DNA from 2 places in the Bradyrhizobium sp. ISRA430 genome. Region 1 is predicted to be linked to the other one. Evidence: predicted binding sites of a transcription regulator. Region 1 holds the regulator's gene; the other holds the start of a gene.
The links. Region 1 encodes LexA, which represses DNA repair genes until DNA is damaged. Its sites were predicted from a motif close to TGTTCNNNNTGTGTTCNG; they were not measured.

Region 1 (7,699 bases):
CCGTTAGACCAATCGACTGGTAGGTCGGGATCAACCCGATCGCTCCCGTGCCGAGTCCCATTCCGCTGAGGGTAATGAGAAAGGTATACTTGCGGCCGACCCGGTCTCCCATCCATCCGAACAGGAAAGCCCCCAGCGGACGGATGAGAAATCCTGCCGTAAAGAGCGCGATCGTGCTGAGGAGGGCTGCAACCGGGTGGGATTGCTCGAAGAACTTGACCGATAGAACTGCGGCCAGGCTGCCAAAGATATAGAAATCATACCATTCGATGATGTTTCCCACCGACGCAGCGATGATCACGCGGCGAAAATCGCTCGGTACCTGCATGTGCGACTCCTATGGTTTCAAAACGTCTCCTCGCTTGTTTCAGCGGTCGATCTTCTCGCGGAGAGCGTGATGCGCGGCGTTGCAGGCGCCAATTCAAAAAGTTGCGTCGGCAACGTCTGATCTCAGGCGCGCTTTGCGCCACCTGAGCTCCGGCGGCCTTAGAACCGCGAGCCACCCCTGCCTTGCCCATCTGTCGGGGAGGCGGGGAACCGTAGTGTAGTCCCACCACGGGCCGACAACTTATGAGACTTTCGGCTCAATTTGACCACGGGACGTTTTGCGAAAGCGATCGCAAGGGCTCGAATTCTCCGCGACTTCTGGTGGAGCGGCGAACGGAAAAGCGTCTCAGGCGTTGTGAGGGATCCAGAAAGGGGTCCGATCATGCAGACGATCGCAGAGCATATGGAAGTCATCGGCGCCGACGGCGTCCACATCGGCACCGTCGACCGGGTCGAGGGCAACCGCATCAAATTGACCAAGAAGGACAGCGGCGAGGGCAGCCACAAGGGCCATCATCATTTCATCGACAAGGGCCTGGTCGCCGACGTCGAGGGCAATAAGGTGCGGCTCTCCGCCAAGGCAGCGGTGGCCGTGACGATGGAAGAGGAAAAGTAGGGGCTCCCCCGGTCCGTTCCTGATCCGTACCGCTATTCGCGCGCCTGCACGTTCCGGTAGCCTCCGCCCCCATCGCGTATCGCAAGGTGCAGGGGAATGGCGGAGCCGGGCCGGCCAGTGCGGTCCCAGGGGGTAGTAGCCGGAACGTGGCCGGTCGGCCGCGCCGCACCAGCCGGTGGCCTGGTGCCGGCGGACCTCGGCCGCTGGTCGTTGCTTGCGGACACATTGCGGGCCTGGGCGCGTGCCGAAGCGGGCGCGGGGCGGCTGCTGCCGTGGGTGCCCGTGGCGTTCGGCACCGGCATCGCGCTCTATTTCGCTGCCGATCACGAGCCGGTGCTCTGGGCGACCGCGACCATGGCCTTGCTGCTGATGGTTGGCGCCGTTCTGTTGCGCCGCAGCCGGCTATTTGTCGTGGCAATCATGGTCGCCGCCGCAGCGGCCGGTTTTGCCATGGCGACCTGGAAGACCGCGCGCATCGCGCACACCGTGCTGGCAAAGCCGCTCTATTCCGTGTCGTTGTCGGGCTTCGTCGAGACCCGCGACATCCGCGAGCGCACCGACCGTTTCGTGCTGCGCGTCACCGGCATGGAGGCCCAGCGCAGCGACGTCACGCTCGAACGCGTCCGCCTCTCGGTGCGCAAGGGCACTGCGCCCGAAGTCGGCAGCTTCGTGCAGTTGAAGGCGCGGCTGATGCCGCCGCTCTCGCCCCTGCGTCCCGGCAGCTACGATTTCTCCCGCGACATGTTCTTCCAGGGTATCGGCGCCTCCGGCTTCGTGATGGGTACGATCACGGCTTCCGCGCCGCCCGACGGCGGAGGCTTGCGACTGCGCTATGCAGCCTTCATGCAGGGGCTGCGCGATGCCATCGATGCGCGCATCCGCGCCACGCTCGACGGCGACAATCGCGCGATCGCCACTGCGCTGCTCACCGGCCGGCGCGATGCGATTACCACGCCGGTGAACGATGCCATGTTCATCTCCGGCCTCGGCCATGTGCTCTCGATTTCGGGTTATCACATGGCGGTCGTCGCCGGCGTCGTCTTCTTCGCGATCCGCGCATTGCTCGCGCTGATCCCGGGTCTGGCCGTCAGCTTTCCGATCAAGAAGTGGTCGGCCGCTGCCGCGCTCGTCGCCGCGGCGTTCTATCTGTTGCTCTCCGGCGCGGAGGTCGCGACCCAAAGATCGTTTTTCATGACCGCAGTGGTGCTGATCGCGGTCATGGTCGATCGCCGAGCCATCACGTTCCGCACGCTGGCGGTGGCCGCGCTGATCGTGCTTGCGGTCGCGCCGGAGGCGCTGGTGCATCCGAGCTTCCAGATGTCGTTTGCGGCAACGCTTGGGCTGGTTGCGCTGGTGCAGATCGGCATGCCGAACCTGTTTGCCTCACCCGATCATTCGGCGACGGCGCGGATTGCGCTGTGGGGCGGCCGTGAGATCGCCATGCTGTTCCTGGCCTCGCTGATCGCGGGCTTTGCGACCACGCCCTATGCCGCCTTCCACTTTCACCGCGTCACGCCGTTCGGTGTGCTCGCGAACCTCGCGGCGATGCCGGTGGTCTCGGCGCTGGTGATGCCGGCCGGGCTGTTGGGATTGATCGCAGCGCCGTTCGGGCTCGACGGCGTGTTCTGGTGGCTGATGGGTGTCGGCATCGACTGGATGGTCGTGGTCGCGCAGTGGGTTGCGAATCTTCCGGGCGCGGTCGGCCGCATTGCCGCTTTCGGCATCGCCCCGCTGATCGCGGCGAGCATCGGCATCGTCCTGATGGGCCTGTTGCGCACGCCCTTGCGCTGGACCGGTGCGCTCGTGCTGGTCGCAGCGATTGTGTGGGCGGTGTCCGTGCGCCAGCCGGACGTCCTGATCGCAGGCGACGGGCGTAACATCGCAGTGCGCGGCAGCGACGGCCGCTTGCATCTCATCGCGGCGAACAAGGACGCGTTCCTCGCCAAGGAGTGGCTTGCGGCCGATGCCGATCCGCGCAGCGCCGGTGATGCATCGCTCGGTAGCGGCGTGTCATGCGACGAATCCGGATGCGTGACCCCGCTCGCCGACGGCCGCCTGATCGCGCTGGCGCTGCGCGTGGATGCGCTCTCGGATGATTGCAGCCGGGCTGCGCTGGTGGTGACAGCGAGACCCGCGCCGCCCGATTGTGCGGCGATGGTGGTCGACCGGGATCGTCTCATGAGCCAGGGCGGCTTGGCGCTCGCGCGCCGCGGCGACGGCTTTGCGGTGCAGGCGGTGAGGGCGAGGGGCGCAAATCGCCCCTGGTCGCCGGCAATCGCCGGCGATGGCTATTATGAACCAAACCTCGCGCCACGGCCGGCCGCACCGCGCTCCAGGGACGCAACGCCGTCGGAGGCCGACCTTCAGGTCGAGGACTGACGCATGATCCGGAAAAGTGTGTAGCGTTTTTCCCTTCGCGACAAACGCGGAATGCGTTTGCGCGGAGATCATGCTCAAATATTACGCGTCAGCCGATCGGCAGGCGCGTAACGGTCGGCTGCGGCCTGTCAGCGGCGACTTGCGGCTTGTGCTCACCGGCCGGCTGGGTCACCGGCAATTGCAGCACGGTTGCGCGCTGGCCTTCGACGAGCTGCGTCACCAGCACATATTTGCCGTCGGGGAATTCGATCGCGTCATGATGGCGATCGGGAATGTGCGGATCGACTTTGCCGAACTTGCCGACGCGGGAGTTGATGGTGCGCGTCCAGATCCAGCGATTGTCGTAGCGGACGTTGTCGGCGAAGGCGAGCTCCGTTCCCGGCAGCAGGCAGACCGCGACGGAGAGATCGGCTTCCGAAGCGAAGCCGCGCGTCGAGGTGCCGCGGAAGGTTGTCGTGACGATCGTCTCACCGACCTGGGCGGGACGGGTCGCGACGGCATGCAGGCTGTAGTCACACATCGCAAGTGCTCCTCATAAGAGATAGCGACCCGTGCCCCCGGAGGCCCAGGCCTCTATCAGGAAGGCTCCGATGATATGCGATGTTGAGGGCAAATCTGCGACTTGCGTGCAGACCTGCCGATCACATTATCTTTTCTGCGTTGAGCAAGAGCCTTTGGAACAAAGCAGGCTCGTGCGAATTTTCTTCTGTTGCGCTCGTCGAGATCAATCCTGAATTCACCGGCGCTGCACAACACGCGGCGGAGGTCGATTGCTCCACGCGACTTGCATCGGCTCACGCCTCGCCGAAGACGCTCAGTATTTCCGGTACAGCCCGATCAGCTTGCCCTGAATCTTTACGCGGTTCGGCGGCAGGATGCGCACCTCGTAGGCCGCATTGGCCGGCTCGAGCGCGATCGAGGCGCCGCGCCGGCGGAAGCGTTTCAGGGTCGCTTCCTCGTCGTCGATCAGGGCCACCACGATGTCGCCGGTGTCGGCGCTCTCGTTGCGCTGGATCAGCGCCATGTCGCCGTCGAGGATGCCGGCCTCCACCATCGAATCGCCGCGCACTTCGAGCGCGTAATGCTCGCCCGAGCCGAGCATGTCCGGCGGTACGCTGATGGTGTGGCTGCGGGTCTGCAAGGCCTCGATCGGCGTGCCCGCCGCGATGCGGCCCATCACGGGCACAGCGACCGGACGTTCACCCTCGTCCACGGGGGCGCTGGAGCCGCGTACCTTACCGAGATTGCCTTCGATGACGCTCGGCGTGAAGCCGCGCCGATTGCCGGCCGCGGCCTGAAGCTCGGGCAGCTTGATCACTTCGATGGCGCGGGCACGATTGGGCAGGCGGCGGATGAAGCCGCGCTCCTCGAGTGCGGTGATCAGGCGATGGATGCCCGACTTCGAGCGCAGATCGAGCGCGTCCTTCATCTCGTCGAAGGAGGGCGGCACGCCGCTTTCCTTCAGGCGTTCGCTGATGAACCGCAGAAGCTCGTATTGTTTGCGCGTTAACATCTCGACCAAATCCCCCGGTTGATGTCGTTCGATTCCGAGACGCTGAAGTTAGCGGCGCACCGCTAGATGCTCGAAACAAATCATGAACGGACACTATATGTTCGATATGTGTTCCGCAACTGCTTAATTTTGCGTGAACACGATAAACTTCGCGGAACACGCGCGGCCGGCTCGTTCAAGCGGGCAGCCGCAACACCTCGCAGGGCGCGCCTGCTTCGGCCTTCGGCGCGAACGGCGGCCGCACGAGAAGTGCCTGTGCCGCAGCGAGATTTGCAAGCAGAGAAGAGTCCTGATTGTTGACGGGAACCGCGACCAGCGTGCCGTCGTCGCGCTCTTCGAGGCGCACGCGAAGATAGTCCTCGCGCATGTCGTTGGCGGCGAGCTCGCCCCCGACTACGGCGCGCTCGCGGCGGTGGTGAACGGGCTGACGGCCCGCAAGCGCGCGAATCAACGGCACCATGAACAGGAAGGCGCAAACGTAAGACGAGACCGGATTGCCGGGCAGGCCGATCACGCGCATCGCGCCGAGATGGCCATGCATCATCGGCTTGCCCGGCCGCATCGCGATCTTCCAGAACGCCATCGCAATGCCCTCGGCCTTGAGCGCCTGCTGGACCAGATCGTGATCGCCGACCGACGCACCGCCGGTCGTGATCAGGACGTCGGCGCCGGTTTCGCGGGCGGAGCGGATACCGGCGGTGGTGGCCTCCAGGGTGTCGGCGGCGATCCCAAGGTCGATCGTGTCGGCGCCCTCCCGGCGCGCCAGCGCGTGGATCGCATAGCCGTTGGAATAGACGATCTGGCCGGGGCCGGGTGTTGTGCCCGGCATCACCAGCTCATCGCCGGTGGCGAGGATTGCGACCTTCGGGCGGCGGCGGACGGGAAGGTCAGGATGGTTCATACCGGCGGCGAGGGCCAGGCTTCGCTCGGTGAGGCGGGCGCCTGCCCGTAGCAGCACGTCGCCCTCGGAAAAGTCGACGCCGGCGCGCCGGATATGCCGTCCGGCGACGGCGGCCTCCTTGATCGTGATGCGCTTGCCGTCCGCGACCGTGTCCTCCTGGATCACGACGGCATCTGCGCCGTTGGGAATCACGCCGCCGGTGAAGATCCGGACCGCCTCGCCGGCACCCAGCGTTGGCGCGAACGGCCGGCCCGCCGCGACCTCGCCGATCACGCTGAGCTGCGCATCGACCTTGGCCGCATCGCTCGCGCGCACGGCATAGCCGTCCATCGCCGACATTGCCTGGGGGGGCTGCGTACGCCGGGCGGTGACGTCGCGTGCCAGTACGCGGTGAAAGGCGCCTTCCAGCGCGATCATCTCTTCGGATAGCGGCTCCACGCCGGCCAGCACCGCGGCAAGCGCGTCAGAAACCGGCATCAGGGCCACGGGCGAAATCTCCTGCTTGGCAAGTCGATTGGCAAATCGAACCGTCTCGGCGTCAAGGGTTCTAGCCGAGCGCGTGCGCCGAAGCAAAACCCGGCGTCCGGACGAACGATCGTGCCGGCTTCTACGCTTGTGAGATGATTGGATTCAGGTCCGGTGCGACATGATCTGGATGACGCTGCAGACTGGCACCCGCGCAGCGATCGCAAGAACGAAAGCAACAAGGGCCATGGTCAACATCAATCCGCTCCCGTCGGCTCGTTCCGACTAGCATCCTTGGCCACATCGGGCGCGTTGGGACTTTGATCCTTGTCGGGCAGGGGATCGGCCTGCGATTTCAGATCGGCGGCCTTGCTAATCAGCTTGGCTGAGAGATCCGAGTCCGACGTGGTTCTGGCGAATTCGAGCAGGAGAGAGGCTTGCTTGGTGAGGTAGGCTTTACCCAACACGACGATCAGTCCGATGTAGAAATCCCCGACGAACTCAAGAGTCCGGAATCAGGCATTCCGTTCCAGGAACTCTGCACAAAAATGCACAAAGTGATTTGGTTCCTCGTCGCGGGCCGATGGGTTCCCGTGAACGTCGGCAGGATCAAGCAAAGCCACCAGAACGCCGGCCCTCAGATCCCCAGCGCCGTCAGCGCATGTCCGACGTCGGTGGGCGAGGTCACGTGTACCGCCGTCAGTCCGCGCGCCCGCGCCCCTTCGATGTTCTCGGCGAGGTCGTCAAAGAAGACGATCCGCTCGGCCGGCACGCCGATGGCGCCCACCACATGGTCGAAGGCTTCGGCGTCCGGTTTGCGCAGACCGATGCTGGACGACAGGTACAGCTCGCGGAAATGGCCGAGCAGGTCGGCATATTCCTTCGAGAAATAGTCCACATGCGGCTGGTTGGTATTGGAGAAGGCGTACAGCGGCATGTGCTTCGCCGCACGCGGCAACAGCTCCGCGATGTCGGGCATCTCCCCCGTGAACACCGCGTTCCAGCCCTCCAGGAACTGCGCGTCCGAAAGGCTGATGCCGAGCGATGAGCGCAGCGAGTCGAAATATGCCGCGTCACTGAGCTTGCCGACTTCGTGCAGCTTGTAGGCCTCGTCACGCACATAGCGCGCGACGATGGCCTCGGGCTTGCAGCCGGCATGTCCCGCCCAGCAGGCGATCGTCCTGGAGAAATCGATGTCGAGCACGACGCGCCCGAGATCGAAGAGGAGGGCATCCGCGCTGCCGGGAGAGAGCGATGTCATTGCGTCCTTTCAGGTCAGTATCGGCAAGATCAATACCGATAGGGCTCGATGTCGAGCAGCGGAAATGCGCTGAACACGCTGGGCGCGTTGGTGGCGGTCGCCGGATGCAGGCAGGACTTGTCGATCTCGGCGAAGGAGGTGGCGCCCAAGAGGCCGAGGCAGCGCAGCACTTCGTCCTCCAACAGCTCCAGCATCCGCGTCACGCCAGCTTCGCCCGCGGCCGCCAGCGCCCAGCAT
Region 2 (7,699 bases), 130 kb from region 1:
TCGTCTGCGGACGGCCGGAGTCGAGCGCGACGGCGTTGACGCCGAAAGAGGTCTGCAGCGGCGTGAACTTATAGAGCTGGTTCAGCACCACGTCGGGCATGGCATCGCGCTTGAGCTCGACGACGACGCGGTAGCCGTCGCGGTCGGACTCGTCGCGCAGGTCGGAAATGCCCTCGATCTTCTTTTCCTTGTAGAGCTCGGCGATGCGCTCCACCATTGTCGCCTTGTTCACCTGATACGGAATCTCGGTGATGACGATCGCCTCGCGCTCCTTGCGGATCGTCTCGAACTCGACCTTGCCGCGCATCACGATGGAGCCGCGGCCAAGATGATATGCGCTGCGGATGCCCTGGCGTCCGAGAATGATGCCGCCGGTCGGGAAATCCGGACCCGGGATGATGTTGTTGAGCTCGTCGATGGTAAGCGACGGATTGTCGATCAGCGCCACGCAAGCGTCGATCACCTCGCCCAGATTGTGCGGTGGGATGTTGGTGGCCATGCCGACCGCGATGCCGCCGGCACCGTTGACCAGCAGGTTCGGGAACCTGGCCGGCAGCACCACCGGCTCTTTCTCGGAACCGTCATAGTTGTCCTGGAAATCGACGGTATCGTCGTCGATGTCCTCGAGCAGCTTCAGCGCGATCTTGGTCAGGCGGGACTCGGTGTAACGCATGGCCGCCGGCGGATCGCCGTCGACGGAGCCGAAATTGCCCTGCCCGTCGATCAGCGGCGCGCGCATCGAGAAGTCCTGCGCCATGCGTACCAGCGCGTCGTAGATCGCCTGGTCGCCATGCGGGTGGTATTTACCCATGACCTCGCCGACGGCACCGGCGGACTTCTTATGCTTCTTGTCCGGAGTATCGCCGCGATTGTTCATCGCGAACAGGATGCGGCGATGCACCGGCTTCAACCCGTCGCGCGCATCGGGCAGCGCACGCGCCACGATCACGCTCATCGCGTAATCGAGATAGGACTTCTTCATCTCCTCGTAGATGGAAACGGGGCGAATGTCCGAGGGTTGCGCCGGCTGGTCGCCGGGCTTGTTGTCGTCGTCAGCCAAGGGGAAATCCGGTGAGGTTTTGTCTGGGAATCATATAGCGCATCGAGCGCGTGATAACCACCCTCGCAAGGCCCCCAGGAAGCGCTTTTTCCGCTTATTTTTCCAACGACTTACGCGCTCTATAGCACTGCCGCCGGAACCGCCGGAACGTGCCGCCGGAAACCACTCCTCAAGCGCCGAAAATCACACGGTGCATGATGCGTCCGGGCACCAGCGTGAACAGGCCCGCCACCACCAGCGCGCCGGTAAAGATGAAGATCATCATCCGGCGATGATCGGCGACGCGATGAGTATGGGCGCGCCACACCGCCAGTGGCAGCACCACCAGCGTGAAGATCGACAGGAGATGGATCGGGCTGAACGGGCCAACCAGCCGGATCTGGTGGATCCAGAATGACGACGCGGCCACGACGACCATCAGGACGACCCAGATCCAGCCGATCGTCCGATGCGGCAGCGTGCCCTTGGGCGCCGCGAACTGAACGAGGCCAAGCCCGAACGCGGCCATGGCCGCGAAGGCATGCAGCGGAATGGCCGGCGCGGCCTCAAGCAGTGGCGCGAGGCTCATGGGCGGGCGACCTCCAGAGCGGCGGAAACGGCAATGTGAATAGAATTAACATCAAGTTAATACCATTCACATCGCGCCCCGTCAAAAGCTCAGGCGCAATCTGAAGCAAGGCCGGAAATGCCAAGCCCTATCCGACGATTGGTAAGGAATTTTGCCGCTTTACGCGAGTTAGCGGGATCCAAGATGCGAGGTACCCTGCGCCCTCGCGGCCTCAGAACGGGATGTCGTCATCCATGTCGCTGTTGCGACCGCCGCCAGCGGCCACAGGACGGCGCGGAGCGCTGCTGACCGGACCGCTGGAGCCGAAGTCGCCGCCCGGCTCCTCGCCGAAGTTGCCGCCTCCTCCGCCGCCACGGCCGTCGAGCATGGTGAGGTTCGAGTTGAAGCCCTGGAGCACGACTTCGGTGGAGTATTTCTCCACCCCGCTCTGATCGGTCCATTTGCGGGTCTGGAGCGCGCCCTCGACGTAAACCTTCGAGCCCTTCTTCAGGTACTGTTCGGCGACCTTGGCGAGCCCCTCGTTGAAGATCACCACGCGGTGCCACTCGGTCTTTTCCTTGCGCTCGCCGGTCGCCTTGTCCCGCCAGGTTTCCGAGGTCGCGATCGACAGATTTGCGATCGGTCGCCCGTCCTGGGTGCGGCGGATTTCCGGATCCTTGCCGAGATTTCCGACCAGAATGACCTTGTTGATGCTTCCCGCCATCGCCGCTCTCCACTCCAAACGTCACTGAATTTCGAAAAAGGCCGCGCGTTGCCGCGCCATTCGCCCGTTGGGAGGACCCTATACGCTCGCAAGGCGCTTGCAGCCGCCGATCAGCCCGCCACCCCTCAACTTATCCCCACATATAGCATCGGCGGTCGCCTTGTTCCAGATTTGTTCTTGGCGAAACCAACGGAAGGCTGTGACGGCTGAATGACGCGGATGCGTCGAGAAAGTGGCAAACCGAGATGGAACTTTTTTGGGTTCCCGCGAACGGTTGAAACCACTTAACATTCATTAACTTACCGGCTCTGTCGTTCGTCTGCGTCTGTTGCATTTCGGAGACGGACTCAGGTGCGACATTAAGCTAGGGTTGCCTCGGAATTAGTTCATATGGGCGTCGCGCCTAATTGACCGCTTCGGGGATTTCGAGAAGCGGGCGAAACTGGGGAGACTGCAATGAATAAGATTTGGGTGGGTGCAATCGGAGCTGTGGCACTGAGCCTGTCAGCTCCCGCGAGCGCTGCGGACCTCGCCGCGCGTCCGTACACCAAGGCTCCGCCGCCTGCGGTGGCCGCGGTCTACGACTGGAGCGGCTTCTACATCGGCATCAACGGCGGTGGCGGCACCAGCCACAAGTGCTGGGACTTTGTGACACCGGTAACCGGCACGCTGGTGGGCGACGGTTGCCACGACGCGACCGGGGGCACTGTCGGTGGCCAGATCGGCTATCGCTGGCAGTCGGCCAACTGGGTGTTCGGTGTCGAGGGTCAGGGCAACTGGGCTGACTTCAAGGGCGACAACATCAGCCCCAGCGCGCCTTTCCAGCAGAACCGCACCCGGATCGACGCTTTCGGCCTGATCACGGGACAGGTTGGTTACGCTTGGAACAACGTCCTCTTCTACGTGAAGGGCGGCGGTGCGGTGGTCGGAGACAGGTACGACCTGATCACAGCGCCAGGCTTTGTAGGCGCAGGCACCGTCTTCGGCTCGGCTCGCGAGACCCGCTGGGGCGGCACCGTCGGCGCTGGCCTGGAGTTCGGCTTCGCGCCCAACTGGTCGGTCGGCGTCGAGTACGATCATATCTTCCTGGGACACCGCAACAACGACTTCTCCCTCGGTGGCGTCTTCGTGCAAACCGAGCGCATCAGCCAGGATGTCGATATGGGGCTCGTCCGCGTGAACTATCGCTGGGGTGGCCCGGTGATCGCAAAGTACTGATATCACCCGGATATCGATCGGTGCTTCAAGGCCGGCCTCGCGCCGGCCTTTTTGCTGCGCGCTGCTGAACAATAGGTCAGCAATGCAGCCCGTTTTCTGACCTGTTGTGACTTTTGGGGTACACAACTTCCAGCTTCGCTGGTGTAAGCCGGCCGCAGTTGGACGAGAGCGTCCGATGTCCTTCCTTTCGCACGGAAGGCAAAAACAGAAACCGGGACTGGGACTGAATTGAAGATGAAGAAGGTTTTGTTGGCTTCGGCCTGTTTGTTCGCACTGAGCGCATTTGCTCCCGCCACGGCTGCCGATCTCGCAGCCCGCCACTACACCAAGGCTCCGATCGCTCCGGCCGCGGTCTACAACTGGACCGGCTTCTACCTCGGTATCGTCGGTGGCGGCGCGTGGGAAAATTCCTCGACCGACCCGAAGATGAAGGGCGGCTTTGTCGGCGGCACGGCCGGCTACAACTGGCAGGCCGGCAACGTCGTGTTCGGCCTCGAAGCCGACGGCGCCTGGGCTGACGTCAGCGCTTCGGTGACCGGCGCCACCGTCGTCCCCGGCTTCGGTGTTGCGACCGCAACGGCGAGCTCGAAGACCGATGCGATGGGCACCGTGCGCGGCCGCATCGGCTGGGCGGTCAACCAGGTCCTGTTCTACGGCACCGGCGGCTATGCCTGGATCGACAACAAGATCAGCCTCTCCGCACTCGGCATCACCGCGTCGGACAGCAAGTGGCACTCCGGCTGGACCGTCGGCGCCGGCGTCGAAGCGTTCTTCGCGCCGCAGTGGTCGGTCAAGGGCGAGTATCTCTATCGCAGCCTCGCCGGCGAGACCTATTTCTCCGGCGCCCTGCCCTCGGGCACGCTCAACTTCCACACCGTGCAGGTCGGCGTGAACTATCACTTCGGCGCCCCGGTGGTCGCGAAGTACTAAGCTTCGCCCCAGCGCCATCGCGCTATGAGAGGCCGGCCTTGCGCCGGCCTTTTTGTTTTCGCGCGCATCCTGCTCAGGCGCCGATCACACGATCCGTATTCGACTGCGAACGAAGCGCCGACAGCCGCTACCGAGCGTTGCTACTGCCACGTGCCGCCAGCGCACCAACAATCCGTTGACGATTCGCAACTCGCACTGGAAATCCGCCCTCGTTCTTCCTACGTTCGCTGACATACCCATCGGCGCCGATCCCGGTTCCCGGCAACGCGCGCGCCTGAACGCTGGCGCGGCCGCGCGCCTTTGGGATTTTCCCGTTGGGTTTGGGTTCTTGTTTTCGGTTCTTGGGGACCACCAGGATGGATGAAGTGATCAAGGCGAAGCGCCAACAGCAGAACGCGGGCTCGAGCCTGCGCGCAATTACGATCCGTGGCGCACGCGAGCACAACCTCAAGAACATCGACGTCGAGATCCCGCGCGACAAGCTCGTGGTGTTCACGGGCCTGTCCGGCTCCGGCAAATCCTCGCTCGCCTTCGACACGATCTATGCCGAAGGCCAGCGCCGTTACGTCGAGTCGCTGTCGGCCTATGCGCGCCAGTTCCTGGAGATGATGCAGAAGCCGGACGTCGACCAGATCGACGGCCTGTCGCCGGCGATCTCGATCGAGCAGAAGACGACCTCGAAGAACCCGCGCTCCACCGTCGGCACCGTCACCGAGATCTACGACTACATGCGCCTGCTCTGGGCGCGCGTCGGCGTGCCCTATTCGCCGGCCACGGGTCTGCCGATCGAGAGCCAGACCGTCTCGCAGATGGTCGACCGCGTGCTGGCGCTGCCCGAGGGCACGCGCCTCTATCTGCTCGCGCCGGTCGTGCGCGGCCGCAAGGGTGAGTACAAGAAGGAGCTCGCCGAATGGCTCAAGAAGGGCTTCCAGCGCGTCAAGATCGACGGCACCTTCTACGAGCTCGCGGAGGCCCCTAACCTCGACAAGAAATTCCCGCACGACATCGACGTCGTGGTCGACCGCATCGTGGTGCGCGCCGATATCGGCCAGCGTCTCGCCGAGAGCTTTGAGACCGCGCTGAAGCTCGCCGAGGGCCTCGCCGTCGTCGAGTTCGCCGACACGCCGGCCGCCGCGCCTGCGGAAGAGAAGAAGAAGACCGCAAAGATCCACGACAAGAGCGGCCCCGAGCGAATCCTGTTCTCGGAAAAGTTCGCCTGCCCGGTCTCCGGCTTCACCATTCCGGAGGTCGAGCCGCGGCTGTTCTCGTTCAACAATCCCTATGGCGCCTGCCCGGCCTGCGGCGGCCTCGGCGTCGAGCAGCATGTCGATGAGGATCTCGTCATCCCCGACAAGGAGCTCACTCTTCGCAAAGGCGCGATAGCGCCCTGGGCCAAGTCGTCGTCGCCCTACTATGTGCAGACGCTGACCGCGCTCGGCAAGCACTACAAGTTCGCGCTCGACACCAAGTGGAAGGACCTGCCGAAGAAGACGAGAGACGCGATCCTCTATGGCTCCGGCGACGACGAGATCAAGTTCTCGTACGAGGACGGCGTGCGCTCCTACGACACCAAGAAGCCGTTCGAGGGCGTCATCACCAACATCAACCGCCGCTATCGCGAGACCGAGAGCGAGTGGGCGCGCGAGGAGCTGGCGAAGTATTTCCACGACGTCCCCTGCGAGGCCTGCAAAGGCTTTCGGCTCAAGCCCGAGGCGCTGTGCGTCAAGGTCGGCGGCAAGCATATCGGCGAGATCTCCGAGCTGTCGGTGAAACGCGCCGGCGAGTGGTTCGAGGGTGTGCCGGAGGCGCTGAACGCGCAGCAGAACGAGATCGCGAGCCGCATCCTCAAGGAGATCCGCGAGCGCCTCACCTTCCTGCTCGACGTCGGCCTCAACTATCTCACCCTCTCCCGCTCCTCCGGCACGCTGTCCGGCGGCGAGAGCCAGCGCATTCGCCTCGCCTCGCAGATCGGCTCCGGTCTGACCGGCGTGCTCTACGTGCTGGACGAGCCCTCGATCGGCCTGCACCAGCGCGACAATGCCCGCCTGCTCGATACGCTCAAGCGCCTGCGCGACCTCGGCAACACCGTGGTCGTGGTCGAGCATGACGAGGATGCCATTCGCTTGGCCGACTACGTGCTCGACATCGGCCCCGGCGCCGGCATGCATGGCGGCAACATCGTTGCCGAAGGCACGCCCGCCGAGATCATGCGCAACCCGAAATCGCTGACCGGCAAATATCTCACCGGCGAGCTCGAGGTCGAGGTGCCGGAGCGGCGCCCGCCGAACCATCGCCGCACCATCAAGGTGGTGAACGCGCGAGGCAATAACCTGAAGAATATCACGGCGGAGATCCCGCTCGGCCTGTTCACCTGCGTCACCGGCGTCTCCGGCGGCGGCAAGTCGACGCTACTGATCGACACGCTCTACCGCGCCATCGCCCGCAAGCTGAACGGCGCGAGCGAAGGCGCCGCCCCGCACGACCGCATCGAGGGCCTCGAGCACATCGACAAGATCATCGACATCGACCAGTCGCCGATCGGCCGCACCCCGCGCTCCAACCCCGCGACCTATACCGGCGCTTTCACGCCGATCCGCGAGTGGTTCGCCGGGCTCCCCGAGGCGAAGGCGCGCGGTTACGAGCCCGGCCGTTTCTCCTTCAACGTCAAGGGCGGCCGCTGCGAGGCGTGCCAGGGCGACGGCGTCATCAAGATCGAGATGCACTTTCTGCCCGACGTCTACGTCACCTGCGACGTCTGCAAGGGCAAGCGCTACAACCGCGAGACGCTGGAAGTCCTGTTCAAGGGCAAGAGCATCGCTGACGTCCTCGACATGACCGTCGAGGAAGCCGCCGATTTCTTCAAGGCCGTCCCGCGCGTCCGCGAAACTTTCAACACGCTGCACCGCGTCGGCCTGGACTACATCCACGTCGGCCAGCAAGCGACGACGCTTTCGGGCGGCGAAGCCCAGCGCGTCAAGCTGGCAAAAGAGCTGTCGAAGCGCGCAACGGGACGCACGCTCTACATCCTCGACGAGCCGACCACCGGCCTGCACTTCCACGACGTCAAGAAACTCCTGGAAGTGCTGCACGAGCTCGTCGCGCAGGGCAACACCGTCGTCGTCATCGAGCACAATCTCGAGGTCATCAAGACCGCCGACTGGGTCATCGATCTCGGTCCCGAAGGCGGCGACGGCGGCGGCGAAATCGTCGCCTGGGGCCC

Region 2: the regulator LexA is predicted to act here: its motif matches at 4,690-4,707, upstream of uvrA (excinuclease ABC subunit UvrA).

What each region holds. Positions count from the first base shown of each region.
Region 1 is NZ_CP094516.1:894,031-901,729, forward strand. It holds gene MTX21_RS04660 (MFS transporter) at 1-328, opposite strand, end outside; gene MTX21_RS04665 (DUF2171 domain-containing protein) at 710-943, shown strand; gene MTX21_RS04670 (ComEC/Rec2 family competence protein) at 1,040-3,322, shown strand; gene MTX21_RS04675 (hypothetical protein) at 3,411-3,842, opposite strand; gene lexA (transcriptional repressor LexA) at 4,137-4,835, opposite strand; gene glp (gephyrin-like molybdotransferase Glp) at 5,011-6,222, opposite strand; gene MTX21_RS04690 (hypothetical protein) at 6,459-6,668, opposite strand; gene MTX21_RS04695 (HAD-IA family hydrolase) at 6,839-7,462, opposite strand; gene MTX21_RS04700 (alpha-hydroxy acid oxidase) at 7,492-7,699, opposite strand, start outside.
Region 2 is NZ_CP094516.1:1,019,960-1,027,658, reverse strand. It holds gene gyrA (DNA gyrase subunit A) at 1-1,060, opposite strand, end outside; gene MTX21_RS05295 (DUF2306 domain-containing protein) at 1,230-1,628, opposite strand; gene MTX21_RS05290 (single-stranded DNA-binding protein) at 1,840-2,331, opposite strand; gene MTX21_RS05285 (outer membrane beta-barrel protein) at 2,788-3,549, shown strand; gene MTX21_RS05280 (outer membrane protein) at 3,784-4,479, shown strand; gene uvrA (excinuclease ABC subunit UvrA) at 4,836-7,699, shown strand, end outside.